Linked DNA regions of Rubrivivax gelatinosus IL144. Each later gene encodes a partner of the first gene's protein in a complex. Links are inferred from orthologs where the notes say so. Each region holds a gene or a part of one and is shown on either strand. Other genes may lie near its edges.

What was found.
Region 2: the proteins of RGE_RS19215 (region 1) and cheY are in contact, whole or in part, in a solved structure (PDB 1A0O), measured with the Escherichia coli proteins. The link is inferred for Rubrivivax gelatinosus IL144 from one-to-one orthologs.

The regions. Positions count from the first base shown.
Region 1 is NC_017075.1:4,220,035-4,228,736, forward strand. Bases 3,370-6,264 are described here. They hold RGE_RS19215 (chemotaxis protein CheA), read left to right. Parts: upstream 3,370-3,690; coding sequence 3,691-5,838; downstream 5,839-6,264. Other genes in these bases: RGE_RS19210 (response regulator), read left to right, coding at 3,370-3,650; RGE_RS19220 (methyl-accepting chemotaxis protein), read left to right, coding at 5,961-6,264. Outside these bases: RGE_RS19190 (SUMF1/EgtB/PvdO family nonheme iron enzyme), read right to left, coding at 1-767; RGE_RS19195 (response regulator), read right to left, coding at 764-1,399; RGE_RS19200 (ATP-binding response regulator), read right to left, coding at 1,423-2,556; RGE_RS19205 (hypothetical protein), read left to right, coding at 2,772-3,233; more of RGE_RS19210, read left to right, coding at 3,288-3,369; more of RGE_RS19220, read left to right, coding at 6,265-7,574; RGE_RS24950 (methyl-accepting chemotaxis protein), read left to right, coding at 7,633-8,702. UniProt on the Escherichia coli protein: Involved in the transmission of sensory signals from the chemoreceptors to the flagellar motors. CheA is autophosphorylated; it can transfer its phosphate group to either CheB or CheY.
Region 2 is NC_017075.1:1,760,932-1,769,693, forward strand. Bases 3,356-6,310 are described here. They hold cheY (chemotaxis response regulator CheY), read left to right. Parts: upstream 3,356-4,612; coding sequence 4,613-5,008; downstream 5,009-6,310. Other genes in these bases: motB (flagellar motor protein MotB), read left to right, coding at 3,624-4,583; flhB (flagellar biosynthesis protein FlhB), read left to right, coding at 5,925-6,310. In the rest of the region: glf (UDP-galactopyranose mutase), read right to left, coding at 1-38; flagellar transcriptional regulator FlhD, read left to right, coding at 430-753; flagellar transcriptional regulator FlhC, read left to right, coding at 791-1,357; RGE_RS08385 (class I SAM-dependent methyltransferase), read left to right, coding at 1,568-2,350; flagellar motor stator protein MotA, read left to right, coding at 2,411-3,271; more of flhB, read left to right, coding at 6,311-7,082; flagellar biosynthesis protein FlhA, read left to right, coding at 7,091-8,762. UniProt on the Escherichia coli protein: Involved in the transmission of sensory signals from the chemoreceptors to the flagellar motors.

The DNA.
Region 1 (8,702 bases):
TCGGCCTGCAGCCAGGCCCAGCCGGCTTCGCTCCAGCACTCGCGGCGGTCGTAGCCGCCGTCCTCGGCGAACTCGACGTAACGCGCCCACGACACCGGCTGGGCGTCGATCTCGAACTCGGGCAGCGCCACCTCGTGCGCCCAGCGCTCGTTCTCGGGCACCGCGCCGCCGCCGGGCGGCGAGCCCAGCATCAACCGCTGCGCCGGCAGCCAGACCGGCGCGCGCTCGGCGAACGCCGGCGGCTCGCGCCAGGGCAGCGGCGGCTCGCCGCCGGCGTGCAGCTGCAGCGCCGCGGCGCGTTCGGCCAGCGCCTCGCCCAGCCGGTCCTCGTGGCGCAGCGCGGTGCGGAAGACGTGGAGCCCGTCGTCGTCGCCGTGCGCCGCCGACAGCAGGTCCAGCGTCGTCTCCAGCGTCTGCGCCAGCCAGGCGCGCAAGGCGTCGGCGCGCGGGGCCGGCGCGGCGCCGGCCAGCCAGGCGTCGATCGCCGCGTCGGCCGGCGGCAGGCGCAGCGCCGAAGGCTCGGCGGCTTCGCCGCACTGGCGGCGCACGTTGCGCGCGATCCAGCGGTCCTGCCAGGCGCCGGCACGCGCGGCCAGTGCCAGCGGCGCCGGGCCGCCGTCGGTCGCGAGCAGCGCGCCGCGCGCCTCCAGCGCGGCCAGCCAGCGCAGCGTGTGGTTGCGCGCGTCCATCAGCGCCAGCGACAGCAGGTCGGCGCCAGCGCGGCGCATCGCCGCCGCGTCGTCCAGCGCGGCGGCGCGGGGCTTCACGAGCCGACGAGCCCGTTGCGGATCGCGTAGACCGTCAGTTCGGAGTTGTTCGCCAGCTGCAGCTTCTCGAGCACGCGGGCGCGGTAGACCGACACGGTCTTGGGGCTGAGCATCAGCTCCTCGGCGATGTCGGCCAGGCGCTTGCCCGAGGCGATCATCACCAGGGTCTGCAGCTCGCGGTCGGAGAGCTTCTGGTGCGGCGTCTCGAGCACCGGCGCGGTCAGGCTCTCGACCAGCATCTGCGCGATCTCGGGCGTCACGTACTTGCGGCCCTGGGCGACGGTGCGCACCGCGTCGACGATCTGGCGCGGCTCGCCGCCCTTGTTGACGTAGCCGAAGGCGCCGCCGCGCAGCGCGCGGATCGCGTACTGGTCCTCGGGATACATGCTGACGATCAGCACCTTGACCGCCGAGCCCTCGTCCTTCAGCGCGTGCAGCGCGTCCAGGCCGCTGCGGCCGGGCAGGTTGATGTCCAGCACCAGCACGTCGCAGCTGGTGCCGCGCATCAGCGTGCGCAGCTCGCCGTAGTCGCCGGCTTCGCCGACGACGCGGATGTCGGGGGCGTCGGCCAGCGTGTCGCGGATCCCGCGGCGGATCAGCGCGTGGTCGTCGCAGAGGATGACGTCGATCATCGGGCGCTCCGTGACTGCGGGCCTTACAGCGAGGCCCAGGCCGAGGGGTCGTGCTCGCGGTCGTCGCGCGGGTCCAGCAGCGCGCCGCCGCCCGGAGTCAGCGGCACCGAGAGGATCAGCGTCGTGCCGCCCGGGCCGCTGCTCAGGTCGATCCAGCCGCCGACGGTGGCCGCGCGCTCCTTCAGGCCGCGGATGCCGAAGCTCTGCGCCTTGGCCAGATCGGCGGCCGACAGGCCGCGGCCGTTGTCGCTGACTTCCAGCGACATCACGCCGCCGGTCAGCGACAGGTCGATGGACACGCGCGTCGCCTGCGCGTGCTTGGAAATGTTGGTGAGCGCTTCCTGCGCCGTGCGATACGCCACCAGCGGCACGCCCAGCGGCAGCTGCGGCTTCTCGTAGCTGGTGCGGAAGGCGCAGGGCACGCCGCTGCGGCGCTCGAAACGCCCGGCCAGCCACTGCAGCGCCGGCACCAGGCCTTGCTCCAGGATCGCCGGCCGCAGGTTGTGCATGATGCGCTGGCTGGCTTCGATGGCGTGCGTGACGGTGTCCAGCGCGCTCTGCACGCGGGTCTTCAACTCGGGTGTCGTGACGCGTTGCCCGATCCAGTGCAGGTCGAACTTCAGCGCCGTCAGCGAGCCGCCGACATCGTCATGGATCTCGCGCGCGATCGCGTTGCGTTCGGCCTCGACCGACAGCTGCAGATGCTGCGCCAGCTCGGACAGCCGTTCCTGCGAGGCCTGCAGCTCGTGGTCGGAGCGCAGCTTGGCGCGCCGCGTCTCGGCCGCGGCGATCGCGTGCTCGATGGCCGGCGCCAGGCGCGCGAGGTTGTTCTTCAGCAGATAGTCGCTGGCGCCGTTGCGCATCGCCTCGACCGCCACGTCCTCGCCGATCTCGCCGGACACCAGGATGAAGGGCACCAGGCAGCCGGTCTGGCGCACGATCTCCAGCGCCTGCAGCCCGGTGAACGACGGCAGGTTGTAGTCGGAGAGGATCAGGTCCCAGGGGCGTGCCAGCGCCTCGACGAAGGCCTCGCGGCTGTCGACGCGTTCGACCTGGACCTGCAGCCCGGCACGGCGAAGCTGCGCCATCGCCAGCGCGTGGTCGGCTTCGGAGTCTTCGAGGTGCAGCAGGCGCACCGGGGCCATGGGGGCGCTCATTCGTGAAGTATCGCGCACCCGGGCCGACGGCCCCTTCCACGCAAGGGCGCGCCGACGCAGAAATATGACGCGAATCGCCGCGTCTTCCGCTCAATGTTTGCAGGCCCCGTGCCGAAAATGGTTCGGAAGAGGCCCGGCGGGCCGTCCCGGCATGCACTCGTCTGGTGCACCGAAGGCCCGCCATGCCATCGAAACACCGAACACCCGGAGCCCGGATGCTCACCCAGGAATCACACGACACGGCAGCCGAAGGCACGATGCCGTTGCTGGCCGCGGCGGATCTGCAGGACCACCTGCTCGTCGCGAGCAACGACCTCGACCGTCTGCAGCGGCTGCTGAGCGACGCCTGCGACGCGCTGCTGGTGCACTTCTACGGCGCCACCAGCGAGCTCAAGCAGTTGCTGCACTCGGCCGCCCCGCACCCGGAGCTCGACAGCCACCAGCTGCACGTGGCGATGGAGCACATGGCCGGCGCGATCACGGCGATGCAGTTCCAGGACATGGCTTCGCAGCTGGTCCATCACACGGCGAAGCGGCTGCGCAACTGCGCCGACCGCATCGCCCGCGACACGATGGGGGACGACGAGGACGGCGAGACGCTCGTCGAGGAGGCGCCGCTGCGCCCCAACCCCGTGACCCAGGACGAGATGGACGCCGGGTCCATCGAACTCTTCTGACCGCCCGGCGCCCCCGCATCCCAGAACTCCAACCTTCCCCCCGAGAGACCACCCATGCACTCGATCCTTGCCGTTGATGACAGCGCCTCGATGCGCCAGATGGTGTCGTTCACGCTGAAGAACGCGGGCTTCCAGGTCGTCGAGGCCGTCGACGGCCAGGACGCCTACGAAAAGGCGAACCAGCGCGACTTCAATCTCGTGCTGACGGACCAGAACATGCCGCGCATGGACGGCATCAGCCTGACCAAGAAGCTGCGCGAGAACCCGAAGTTCAAGGCGACGCCGATCCTCATCCTGACCACCGAGTCCAGCGACCAGATGAAGCAGGCCGGCCGTGCCGCCGGCGCCACCGGCTGGCTCGTCAAGCCCTTCGACCCCGCCAAGCTCGTCGAGGTCATCGGCAAGGTCATTCGCTGAGATCCCGGGCGGGATCCCAGCAGGCAAACGGAGCACGACCATGGCCGATACCCAACAAGAAGGCGCCCACCTGTCCGCCGGCATCGATCTCTCGCAGTTCTTCCAGGTCTTCTTCGAGGAAGCCGGCGAGAACCTCGAGACGATGGAGCAGATGCTGCTCAACCTCGACATCGAGAACGCGGACGACGAGGAGCTCAACGCGATCTTCCGCTGCGCGCACTCCGTCAAGGGCGGCGCGGCGACCTTCGGCTTCACCGACATCGCCGAACTGACGCACGAGATGGAGACGCTGCTGGACAAGCTGCGCCGCCACGAACTCGCGCCGACCGCCGCGATGGTCGACGTGCTGCTGGCCTCGGGCGACGCGCTGAAGGCGCAGCTCGCGCGCCACCAGGGCAACGGTGCCGACCCGGTCGACACGCGCGAGCTGCTGGTCTCGATCCGCGCACTGGTCACCGGCCAGGCCGCCGCCGCGCCGCTGGCCGCCGCGCCGGCGCCGACCGCCGCCGCACCCCAGCCGGCGGCCCCTTCCGCGGCGCCGAGCGCCGCGCCGGCCGCCGGGGGGACGGCCGCGCGCGCGCTCGAGCTGACGGTGGGCCCGCTGCCGGACCCGGCGATGGCCGACAACCTGGTAGAGCTCTTCAAGGAGATCGCCGACCTGGGCACGATCGAGCCGCTGGACGCCGGCCGCGACGCCGACGGCATCCGCCGCTTCAAGGTCGTCACGACGACCCCGGACAACGACCTGCTGGACCTGTTCACCTTCCACGTCGCACGCGAGCAGCTCAAGCTCGGCCCGCTGGGCCCCGGCTACGGCTTCCACGAAGGTGCGCCCGGCGCGCCCGAGCCGAGCAAGACCGAGCCCGACCCCGGCTACGGCTTCTTCGACGACGCCCCCGGTGCGCCGCAGGCGGGCGCCGCGCCCGCGCCGGCCGCCGCCGCCGAGCCGGCCCGCCCCGCGGTCGCCGCTCCGGCCGCCCCGGCGCGCGTCGCGCCGAAGGCCGAGAAGGCCGCGGCGAGCCCCGAGTCGAGCACACTGCGCGTCTCGGTCGAGAAGGTCGACCAGCTGATCAACCTCGTCGGCGAACTCGTCATCACCCAGGCCATGCTGGCCCAGAACAGCAAGGGCGTCGACGCCGCGCTGTACCAGCAGATGTCCTCGGGCCTGGCGGATCTGGAACGCAACACCCGCGACCTGCAGGAAGCGGTGATGTCGATCCGCATGATCCCGATGTCGCTGGTGTTCAACCGCTTCCCGCGCATGCTGCGCGACCTGGCCGCCAAGCTCGGCAAGAAGGTCGAGCTGGTGCAGGTCGGCGAGGCGACCGAGCTCGACAAGGGCCTGGTCGAGAAGATCACCGACCCGCTGACCCACCTGGTGCGCAACAGCTGCGACCACGGCATCGAGCTGCCGGAAGAGCGCCTGGCCAAGGGCAAGCCCGAGACCGGCACGATCACGCTGATCGCCAGCCACCAGGGCGGCTCGATCGTCATCGAGGTGCGCGACGACGGCAAGGGCCTGAACCGCGAGAAGCTGCTGAAGAAGGCCCGCGAACGCGGCCTCGACGCCCCGGACACGATGACCGACCAGGAGGTCTACGGCCTGATCTTCGCGCCGGGCTTCTCGACCGCCGACGTCGTCACCGACGTCTCCGGCCGCGGCGTCGGCATGGACGTGGTGAAGAAGAACATCACCGCGCTCGGCGGCACGGTCGAGATCGACTCGGCCGAAGGCTACGGCATGACGGTGCGCGTGCGCCTGCCGCTGACGCTGGCCATCATGGACGGCATGAGCGTGGGCGTCGGCGAGGAGTGCTACATCCTGCCGCTGTCCTCGGTCGTCGAGTCCTTCCAGGTGCAGCCGGGCATGATCAAGACGATCGGCGGCACCGGCCGCGTCGTCGAGGTGCGCGACGAGTACATGCCGGTCGTCGACCTGGAGCGGGTCTTCGACGTGCCGCGCTTCGACTTCGAGCGCGTCAGCAACATCATGGTCGTCGTCGAGGCCGAGGGCGGGCGCGTGGCGCTGCTGGTCGACGAGCTGCTCGGACAGCAGCAGGTCGTCGTCAAGAACCTCGAGTCCAACTACCGCAAGGTCGACGACGTCTCGGGCGCCACGATCATGGGCGACGGCCGCGTCGCGCTGATCCTGGACATCGGGTCCTTGGTCCGCCGCTCTAGACATTGAGGGACTTGTGCCCCCGAGCTCGCTTGCGCTCGCTACCCCCCAAGGGGGCCGTCCGCCGACGGTCCGGCAAAGCCGGCCCGTGGCGGGAAGCTTGATCCGATCTGTCCCTGGAAGTTAGCGCAATGAATGCACTGCTGGCCCTGATGCGCGGATTCACGATCCGCACCCGCATGCGCGGCGCCATCGCCGTGGTGCTGCTGTCGTTCGCGATCGTCGCAGTGACCGGCCTCGTCGGCGGGCTCAAGCTGCGCGAGCTGAACCAGAAGATCCTGGAACAGTCGCGCGGCGAGCAGGCGACGACCTCGGCGATCGGCGACCACCTGGCCGCTGTGCGCCTGCACGAGAAGGGCATGGTCATCAATTACGAGGACCCGGCCAGCATGCAGGCCGAGCACGACGCCTGGAAGCGCGAGCTCGACGCCACCGTCACCAGCCTCAAGCGCATGCTCGAGGGTGAGGAGGACGAGGACAACCCGATCGCGCGCGCCGCGATCACCCGGATGGCCGACTACGAGAAGGCCGCCGAAGTCCCGCTCCGCCGCGCCAGCGACGGCGTCTACGACAACGCCCGCGTGCTCGACCGCATGCTCGCCCGCGCGCACGAAAACATCGATGCCGTCGAGAAGATGACGGTCGACATCGAGAAGATCGTGCTCGGCGAGAGCGCCGAGGCCGCGCAGCAGTTCGACGACACGATGCACCAGGCGCTGGTCGTCTTCGTCGGCCTGATCGCCGTCGTGATGCTGGTCATCACGCCGATGACGCTGGCCAATTCGCAGTCGATCACCACGCCGATCGACCACGCGCGCCACGTCGCCCAGGCCATCGCCGACGGCGACCTGACGCGCCCGATCCAGCTCCAGGGCCGCGACGAGGCCAACGACCTGCTGGCCGCGCTGGCGCGCATGCAGGAGTCGCTGCAGCGCATGGTCGGCCAGATGCGCAGTTCGGCCGACAGCATCGAGCAGGCCAGCCGCGAGGTCGCCGCCGGCAACGCCGAGCTGTCCAGCCGCACCGAGCAGACCGCCGGCAGCCTGCAGCAGACGGCCAGCGCGATGGAACAGATCACCGGCACCGTGCGCCAGAGCGCCGACGCCGCGCGCGAAGCCAGCCACCTCGCCGGCACCGCCGCCGAGGTCGCGCAGCGCGGCGGCGAGGTCGTCGGCCAGGTCGTGACGACGATGGACGAGATCAACGCCAGCTCGCGCCGCATCGGCGACATCATCGGCACGATCGACGGCATCGCCTTCCAGACCAACATCCTGGCGCTCAACGCCGCGGTCGAGGCCGCGCGCGCCGGCGAACAAGGCCGCGGCTTCGCGGTCGTCGCCGGAGAAGTGCGCTCGCTGGCCCAGCGCAGCGCCGAGGCCGCGCGCGAGATCAAGGCGCTGATCGGCAACTCGGTCGAGAAGGTCGACACCGGCGCCCGCCTCGTCGCCGACGCCGGCAGCACGATGGGCGAGATCGTCGCCAGCGTGCAGCGCGTCAACCAGATCATCGGCGAGATCAGCCGCGCCGCCGTCGAGCAGAGCTCGGGCCTCAGCCAGGTCAACGGCGCGGTCTCCGAACTCGACGGCATGACGCAGCAGAACGCCGCGCTCGTCGAGCAGTCGGCCGCCGCCGCCGAATCACTGAAGGAACAGGCCGAACGCCTGGGCGCGATCGTCGCCGCCTTCCGCACCGCAGCCGGCTCGTCAGCGCCGGCCGCCCAGGAGCTCACCACCCCGGTGGTCTGACGAGGCCGCAAGGCCTCCCCGGACCTCACGGGCGGACGCTCGCCCTCAGGAGAAAACGATGAAATCCCTGTCCAACCTCCGGATCGGCACCCGGCTCGGCCTGAGCTTCGCGGCCGTGCTCGGACTGATGACGATCACGACGGCGGTCGGCATCTACGAACTTCGCCGCATCGACGCGCTGAGCGCCGAACGCGACGCGGCGATCGCGCGCTCCGACCAGTTCCACGAATGGCAGTCCAACGTCAAGCTGAACCTCGCGCGCGCGGTCGCGGTGGCGGCCTCGGGCTTCCAGGCCGGAGCGGTGGCGGTCATCGAGCCGCAGATGAAGGCGACGACCGAAGACATCAGCAAGCTGCAGAAGACGCTGGAGGCCGCCGCCGACGAGGGCGAGAAGACCGCTTTCGCCGACGTCGCCACGAAGCGCAAGGTCTACATCGACCTGCGCAAGAAGGCCGCCGAAGTCTTCAAGGAAGGCAGCATCGCCGAGGGCGACAAGCTGGTCGCCGGCCCGATGACCGAAGCCGCGACGGCCTACCTCGGCGCGATCGCGGCGATGAAGAAACACGCCGACGACGCTGCGGCCGAACGCGCCGCCCAGGTCGACGGCGCGATCAGCGAAGGGGTCGCGGTCTGCGCCAGCCTGCTGCTCGCGGCGCTGGCCGCCGGCGCGGCGCTGGCCTGGACGATGACGCGCTCGGTCACCCAGCCGCTGGCCGAGTCGATCGAGGCCGCGCAGCGCATCGCCGCGCACGACCTGACGCAGACCGTGCCCGACACCGGTCGCGGCGACGAGATCGGCGCGCTGCTGCGCGCGCTGCGCGACATGCAGTCCAGCCTGACGACGATGGTCGAGCAGATCCGCAGCGGCACCGGCTCGGTGGCCGGCGCCAGCAGCGAGATCGCCGCGGCCAGCACCGACCTGTCGCACCGCACCGAGCAGACCTCGGGCTCGCTGCAGCAGACGGCCAGCACGATGGAGGAGATCACCGCCACCGTCGCCCAGACCGCCGACTCGGCGCGCCAGGCCAACCAGCTGGCCAGCAGCGCCAGCAGCGTCGCCCAGCGCGGCGGCCAGGTCGTCTCGCAGGTCGTGCAGACGATGGAGCAGATCAACGCCAGCTCCAAGAA
Region 2 (8,762 bases), 2.5 Mb from region 1 along the record:
GCGCCCGCGAAGCCGGCGCCGACGATGAGGGTGTCCATGGGGCTCCTTGCCGGTGGGGGCGTCGCGGCTGCGGCGCACGGCGGACCGGCTTGGGGGCAGTCTAGGCAGGCGTCTTGGATGACAGCGCCCGGAAATGAGCCGCGAAACGCGCGCTGTTCGTCACGGCCGAACCGACCGCCGCCAGCAGCCGGCGATGAGGGGCCAAGTGCTTGTCATGAAAGGGGATTCGGCCGCCTGATCGGTCTCTGTCCGGGCCTCACGGCGCATCGCCGGCATGGATGACAAGCAGCCCGCGTGTAGGAATTTGCCTGACAGGCCACGTAGAAAAACCGGGACTCAAGCCACGGAAGTGGCCCGATGTTGCGTCCGTTCGCCGGTCCATACAGTTCGTATCACACCAGTCGCCTACCGACACACAGGAGCCCCGAGATGACCGCCGACCAGATCCTTGCCGAAATCCGCGAAGCCAACCTCTCGTACCTGATGCTGGCCCAGAGCCTCATCCGCACCGACCGCGAACAAGCCCTGTACCGCCTGGGCGTCAGCGAAGAGACCGCGATGCTGATCGCCACGCTGACCCCGGCGCAGATGATGAAGATCGCCGGCGGCAACACGCTGCTGTGCCGCTTCCGCATGGACGACGACATCGTCTGGAGCCTGCTGACCAGCCACGGCAAGAGCTCGGCCAACGACGGCGTCTCCCGCCTGCATGCTTCGATCCTGATGGCCGGGCGCCATCAAGAAGCGGCCTGACCTCCGGTCAGACACCCCACGCAGGAAGGAGAACACCATGGCCCGCAACAAGAGCATCCTGACCGAAGCCAAGCAGATCGAGCGCGCGGTCACGCTGATCAACCTCGGCGCGCGGCTGCAGGTGCTGGAAAGCGAGACCGACCTGAGCTACGAGCGCCTGCTGCGCCTGTACAAGGAAGTCTCGGGCAAGAGCCCCAGCAAGGGCCAGCTGCCGTTCTCCACCGACTGGTTCATGACCTGGCAGCCGAACATCCATTCGAGCCTGTTCCTGAACATCCACGAGTACCTGAACAAGGTCGCCGTGCTCGACGAGATCGACATCGTCATCAAGGCCTACCAGCTGTACCTGGAGCAGATGCAGGCCCAGGGCCTGGAGCCGCTGCTGTCGGTGACGCGCGCCTGGCGCCTGGTGAAGTTCGTCGACAACGGCATGCTGACGATGACCGCCTGCAGCAAGTGCGGCGGCCACTACGTCACCCACCCCCACGAGATCGCGCGCCACTACGTCTGCGGCCTGTGCAACCCCCCGGCGCGTGCCGGCAAGGGCAAGGCCGGCGGCCTGCAACTCGCCGGCTGCCACGGCGAAGGCGAACTGGCGCATTGAGGCATTCCGTCACGGCGGCGGTGCTTGAGCCGCCTGCACGACGGACGAAACAGGTTTCATCCGGCTCCATTGCGTTTTGTCTCCTCCTGGCACAGACCGCTGTGCATTAGGCGGCGGATCCCGGCGGGATCCGCCGCTTTTCTTTTCTGGGCCGGCATCGCCCCGTTTCTCCGCCCCTTGCCCCGACGCCGGGCGCCGCACACTGGCTGCATGTCATCCCTGAGCGCTCCGCGACTGCCCTGGCCGCTGCCGGCCGTGGCCGCCTGGCTGCTGGCCTGGGGCGCGTTCGCCGCGTCGGCCGCCGCCGGTGCCGGCGCCGGCCCGGCCTTCGCCGCGGCGGTGGTGGTGGGCGCCGCGGTGGCGGCGACCGCGCAGGGCCGCTGGCGGCGCCTGCTGGCCGGCGCCGGTTTCCCCTTGTCGGCGCTGGCGCTCGGCGCGCTGCCGGGCATGCCCGGCTGGGCCTGGCTGGCCGCGGCCGTGCCGCTGGCGCTGGCCTACCCGATGAAAGCCTGGCGCGACGCGCCGTTCTTCCCGACACCGGCCGACGCGCTGCAAGGCCTGGACGGCGTCGTCGCGCTGCCCCCCGGCGCCCGCGTGCTCGACGCCGGCTGCGGTCTGGGTCACGGTCTGGCGGCACTGCACCGGCTGTGGCCGGCGGCGCGCTGCGAAGGCGTCGAATGGAGCGCGCCGCTGGCCTGGCTGGCCGCGCGCCGCTGCCGCTTCGCCCGCGTGCGGCGCGGCGACATGTGGGCCGGCTCCTGGGCCGGCGTGGATCTGCTCTACGTCTTCCAGCGGCCCGAGAGCATGGACCGCGTGGCCGCCCGTGCCGACGCCGAGATGGCGCCGGGCAGCTGGCTGGTCAGTCTGGAGTTTCCGATCGCCGGACGCGAGGCGCTGGCGCGCGTGGGTGTGCCCGGCGGCCGCCCGGTCTGGGTCTACCGCGTCGGTCAGAGCGGTAATTCGTCCTCAAACCTGCGCCCTCGGCGCCGATAACACGCCAAGTGCCCTGCGTGTCGTTCATGCCGGGGCTTGCTCGAGGTCAAGCACAACACCATGTTCGTCATCATCGGTTGGGTCATCGTGCTCGGATGCGTGTTCGGTGTCTTCATCGTTCACGGCGGCAACATCATGGTGATCCTCCATGCCTTGCCGTTCGAGATCATCACGATCGGCGGTGCCGCCGGCGGCGCCTTCCTGGCCAACAACCAGCCCAAGGTGCTGAAGGCCACGATGAAGGGCGTGGGCAAGTGCTTCAAGGGCAGCAAGTACACCAAGGCCCGCTACATGGAGCTGATGGCGCTGCTCTACGACATCCTGCAGAAGGCCCGCAAGGAAGGCCTGATGTCCATCGAGAAGGACGTCGAGGACCCGCACAACTCGCCGCTGTTCCAGAAGTACCCGGCGGTCGGCAACGACCACCACGTCTCGGAGTTCATCACCGACTACCTGCGCATGATGGTGTCGGGCAACCTGAACGCGCACGAGATCGAATCGCTGATGGACAGCGAGATCGAGACCCACCACCACGAGGAACACGCGGCGGTGGCCGCGATCCAGCGCCTGGCCGGCGCGCTGCCGGCCTTCGGCATCGTCGCCGCCGTGCTGGGCGTCGTGAACACGATGGGCTCGGTCGGCCAGCCCCCGGCGGTGCTGGGCGGCATGATCGGCTCGGCGCTGGTCGGCACCTTCCTCGGCATCCTGATCGCCTACGCCTTCGCCGAGCCGCTGGCCGGCCTGCTGGAGCAGAAGGTCGACGAGGGCACCAAGGAGCTGCAGTGCATCAAGACCACGCTGCTGGCCAGCATGCAGGGCTACGCCCCGCAGGTCGCGATCGAGTTCGGCCGCAAGGTCCTGTACTCCACCGAGCGCCCCAGCTTCACCGAGCTGGAAAGCCACGTGAAAGGCAAGAAGTAGTGGCCCCCCCCCGTAGCGCCTTCGGCGCTGCCTTGCAGGCCGCGCCGGGCCGGTGGCCCGGCTCCTCGGCAGGCACGATTCGTCCACTGGACGAATCGTGTCCGGCCTCGGCCCCGCGGGGGGGAGCCGCCAGCGGCCCGGCAGAGCCGGTTCCGCGGCGTCCGCTTGAAGTCGCCGCCCGCTGGCGCGGTGCGGCGACTGCGCTTCAGCGGCAGGGGGCGTCCGCGATCGTTCCAACCTGCTTGGCTGGTCGCAGCCGCGACCAAGCCACCGCCGCGGATCCGGCTCTGCCGGTCCGCCGGCGGGCGGCCCCCCTGGGGGGTAGCGAGCGCAGCGAGCTTGGGGGCACGTGATGGCGGGGGACGCGAAAAAGCTCCAGCCGATCATCATCAAGCGCATCAAGAAGGGCGGCCATGCCGCCCATGGTGGCGCCTGGAAGATCGCCTATGCCGACTTCGTCACGGCGATGATGGCCTTCTTCCTGCTGATGTGGCTGCTGGGCAGCACCACCGAAGGCGATCGCAAGGGCATCGCCGACTACTTCACCTCGCCGCTGAAGGTGGCGCTGAACTCCGGCGGCAGCGGTGCTGGCGACGCCTCGCACGTGCTCAAGGGCGGCGGCCAGGACCTCACGCGCACCACCGGCCAGGTCAAGCGCGGCGACATCGAGGCGCCGCGCGCGACGGTCAATCTGCAGGCGCTCAAGCAGGAGCAGGTGCGTGCCGAGATCGTGCGCCTGCAGGACCTGAAGCGCCGCATCGAAGAGAAGATCCAGGGCAACAAGCGGTTGGCGGCGATGCGCTCGCAGCTGCGCCTGGACATGACGCGCGACGGCCTGCGCATCCAGATCGTCGACGAGCAGAACCGGCCGATGTTCGCCAGCGGCAGCGCCGTCGTGCAGTCCTACATGCGCGAGCTGCTGCAGGAGATCGGCTCGGTGCTCGGCGAGGTGCCCAACCGGCTGACGCTGGAGGGTCACACCGACGCCACGCCCTACGCCGGCGGCGAGCGCGGCTACAGCAACTGGGAACTCTCGGCCGACCGCGCCAACGCCTCGCGCCGCGTGCTCGTCGAGGGCGGCCTGCCCGACGACCGCATGCTGCGCGTGCAGGGCCTGGCCTCCAGCCAGCCCTTCGACCGCCAGGATCCGCTGGCGCCGAGCAACCGGCGCATCAGCATCATCGTCATGAACCGTGAAGCGGAGGACCGCTTCTTCCGCACCGAGCCCGACGCCGTCGACGTGACCGGCGACGACGCTCCCGTCAATGTCGCGCCCGCCACCGGCTCAAGTCCGGCCGCGGCTGGCCGATAAACCTCGAAGCCGTCTTTTCAAGGTCCGCCATGAACCCTTCCGACCTTAAGTTCCTCATCGTCGACGATTTCTCGACCATGCGTCGCATCGTCCGCGGCCTGCTCAAGGAGATGGGCTGCAACAACGCCGACGAAGCCGAGGACGGTGTCGTCGCGCTGAACATGCTGCGCGCGTCGAAGTACGACTTCGTCGTCTCCGACATCAACATGCCCAACATGAACGGCTTCGAGTTGCTGAAGTCGATCAAGGCCGACGGCTCGCTCAAGCACATCCCGGTGCTGATGGTGACGGCCGAGGCGCGCAAGGAAGACATCGTGCTGGCCGCCCAGAGCGGCGCGGCCGGCTACATCGTCAAGCCCTTCACGAAGGCGACTCTGGAAGAGAAGGTCCAGAAGATCCTGCAGAAGCTCGCCGCCACCGCCTGAGCGAAGGACACGACATGAAGATGGAAGACCTGACCTCGTTCAATCCGGCCGAGCCGCTGACCGTCTCGCCCGAGGTGTTCCAGCAACTGGGGTCGATCACCCGCCTGCTGCACGACACGATGCAGCAGCTGGGCGTGATGCCCAAGCTGCAGATCGCCACCGACGGCCTGCCCGACGCGCGCAGCCGCCTGAACTACATCGCCAACAAGACCGCCGACGCTGCCAACAAGGTGCTGAACTCGGTCGACCAGGCCAAGGCCGAGCACGCCAAGATCTCGGAGGCGACGCGCCAGATTGCGGCGCAGATCGTCGCCGATCCGGTGCGCGCCGTGGCCTCCGGCGCGGTGCTGAACTTCACGCAGGACGTCGAGCGCTCGACTTCGGCGATCGACGGGCACCTCACCGACATCATGATGGCCCAAGGACTTCCACGACCTCACCGGTCAGGTCGTGGCCAAGGTCGTGACGCTCGCCAACGACCTCGAGGACAGCCTCGTGAAGCTGCTGGTGCAGGTCGTGCCGCCGGAACAGCGCGAGAAGGTCGACCCGAACGTGCTGCACGGTCCGGTCGTGAGCCCGGAAGGCCGCACCGACGTCGTCAGCAACCAGGGCGAAGTGGACGACCTGCTGGCCAGTCTGGGGTTTTGAGCCGACGGCCCCCGGCCGTCTAGCGGCCGCCCCCCGAGGGGGCTCCGAACCCGACCGGGAGACCCGGATCGGGTTCGGCCCGTTTGCCAACGCTGCTCCCCCTGACCGCCTGCGGCGGTCTGTCCCCGAGGGGAACTCCGCTCCGGCGCCGTTCATGGGTAGGTGGCACGGCGCTGCGGAACACCGGGTCTTTTGACCCGCTTATCGGGCTCAAGTCCGGCGGTGCTGCCGGCACCATGGCGAGGCTCTCTTCAGAGTCGATATCGCCATGGCCGACGACGCCCAGGACCGCCGCTTACCCGCATCAGCACGAAAGCTCCGCAAGGCCCGCCAAGACGGCCAGGTCGCGCGCTCGCGTGACCTCGCGCACCTCGCGGCGATGGGCACCGGGCTGGCGCTGCTGATCGCCTTCGCGCCGCGGCTCACCGACTGGATGCGCCGGCTGCTCGAGAACGGCCTGCGCTTCGACCACAAGGCCGTCGACAACACCGGCACCATGCTCGAGCGCCTGGCGTCCTCGGGCATCGACATGCTCTTCGTCGTGCTGCCGCTGGGCACCTCGGTGGCCGTCGTCGCCGCCGGCTCGGCGGTGCTGTCGGGCGGCTGGAACTGGACGACCAAGCCGCTGCACCCGAACTTCTCCAAGTTCAACCCGATCACCGGGCTGGGCCATCTATTCAAGGTGGATCAGCTGACGAACACGCTGAAGGTCTGCCTGCTGGCGCTGCTGCTGGGCGCCATCGGCGCGATGTACTTCCAGGCCCAGCTGCCCGAGTTCGCGTCGCTGATCTCGATGCCGCTGCCCACCGCGCTGGCCGAGACCGGCTCGCTGCTGCAGGGCGGCATGGTGCTGATGCTGATCGCGATGGCGCTGTTCGCGCTGGTCGACGTGCCGCTGCAGCGCTTCATGCTGATGCGCAACCTGCGCATGACCTTCGACGAAGCCAAGCAGGAGCACAAGGACTCCGAGGGCAACCCCCTGGTGAAGGGCAAGATCAAGGCCAAGATGCGCGAGCTGGCGCGGCGCAAGATGATCGCCGCGGTGCCCAGCGCCGATCTCGTGGTGATGAACCCGACCCACTATGCGGTGGCGCTGAAGTACGACGAGGCGACGATGGCCGCGCCGCGTGTCGTCGCCAAGGGCACCGACCTGCTGGCCTTCCGCATCCGCGACGCCGCCAAGGCCGCCGACGTGCCGGTGCTCGAGGCGCCGCCGCTGGCGCGCGCGCTGTACCGCCACGCCGAGGTCGACCAGGAGATCCCGGCGGCGCTGTTCGGCGCCGTCGCCCAGGTGCTGGCCTGGGTCTACCAGCTGCGCGCCGCGCTCGCCGCGGGCCGCCCGCTCAACGCTCCGGCACCGGCCATCGTCGTGCCGCCGGGCTTCGATCCCGCCGAAGGGCGCGGCACCAGGAGAGCTGAACCGTGAACGCGCTGATGCAACGTCTGAACGCGCTGCTGGGGCCCAACGCGGCCGCGGCGAAGATGCTGATGCTGCCGGTCTTCGTCGTGATGATGCTCGCGATGATGGTCCTGCCGCTGCCGCCGTTCGTGCTGGACCTGCTGTTCACCTTCAACATCGCGCTGGCGCTGGTGGTGATGATGGTCGCCGCGCAGATGGTCAAGCCGCTGGACTTCGCCGCGCTGCCGACCGTGCTGCTGGTGACGACGCTGCTGCGCCTGTCGCTGAACGTCGCCTCCACGCGCGTCGTGCTGCTCGAAGGCCACAACGGCCCGGGCGCCGCCGGCAAGGTGATCGAGTCCTTCGGCCACTTCCTCATCGGCGGCAACTTCGCCGTCGGCCTGATCGTCTTCGCGATCCTGGTCGTCATCAACTTCATCGTCGTCACCAAGGGCGCCGAGCGCATCGCCGAAGTCGGCGCGCGCTTCACCCTGGACGCGATGCCGGGCAAGCAGATGGCGATCGACGCCGAGCTGAACTCGGGCCTGATCGACGAGAACGAGGCCCGCCGCCGCCGCGCCGAGGTCGGCGAGGAAGCCGACTTCTTCGGCTCGATGGACGGTGCCAGCAAGTACGTGCGCGGCGACGCGATGGCGGGCCTGCTGATCCTGTTCATCAACATCGTCGGCGGCCTGATCATCGGCATGGCGATGCACGGCCTGTCGGCCGGCCAGGCGGCCGAGAGCTACATCCTGCTGGCCGTCGGCGACGCGCTGGTGGCGCAGATCCCGGCGCTGCTGGTCTCGGTGGCCTCGGCGATGGTCATCTCGCGCGTCGGCAAGGAACAGGACATCGGCTCGCAGATCCGCGGCCAGGTCTTCGACTCGCCGCAGTCGCTGGGCATCGCCGCGGCCATCGTGCTGATGCTGGGCTTCGTGCCGGGCATGCCGCACTTCGTCTTCCTGCTGATCGGCGGCGGCCTGGCGCTGCTGTCCTGGCAGCTGCAGCGCAAGAAGAAGCGCGCCGCCGCGGTGCCCGAGCGCAAGGAGGCCACCGACCCCGCGCAGGCCAACGCCGAGGCCAGCTGGGACGACCTGACGCCGGTGGACACGCTGGGCCTGGAGGTCGGCTACCGGCTGATCCAGCTCGTCGACAAGGCGCGCCAGGGCGACCTGCTGGCGCGCATCAAGGGCGTGCGCAAGAAGTTCGCCCAGGACGTCGGCTTCCTGCCGCCGCCGGTGCACATCCGCGACAACCTCGAACTCAAGCCCAGCGTCTACCGCGTGACGCTGCGCGGCGCCGTCGTCGGCGAAGGCGAGGCCTTCCCCGGCCAGCTGCTGGCCATCAACCCCGGCGGCGCGCAGCAGCAGCTGCCCGGCACCAAGACCACCGACCCGGCGTTCGGGCTGCCGGCGATCTGGATCGAGCAGCGCCACCGCGAGATGGCCCAAATGGCCGGGTTTACGGTCGTTGATTGCGCGACCGTGGTGGCGACCCATCTTTCACACTTGATGCAACTGAATGCATCCCGCCTGCTGGGCCGTGTCGAGACGCAGCAACTCGTCGAGCACGTGACCAAGCTGGCCCCGAAGTTGATCGAGGACGTGGTTCCCAAGATGGTCGGTATCGCCACCCTGCAGAAGGTCCTCCAGCTCTTGCTGGAAGAGGGCGTGCACATCCGCGACATGCGCTCGATCATCGAGTGCC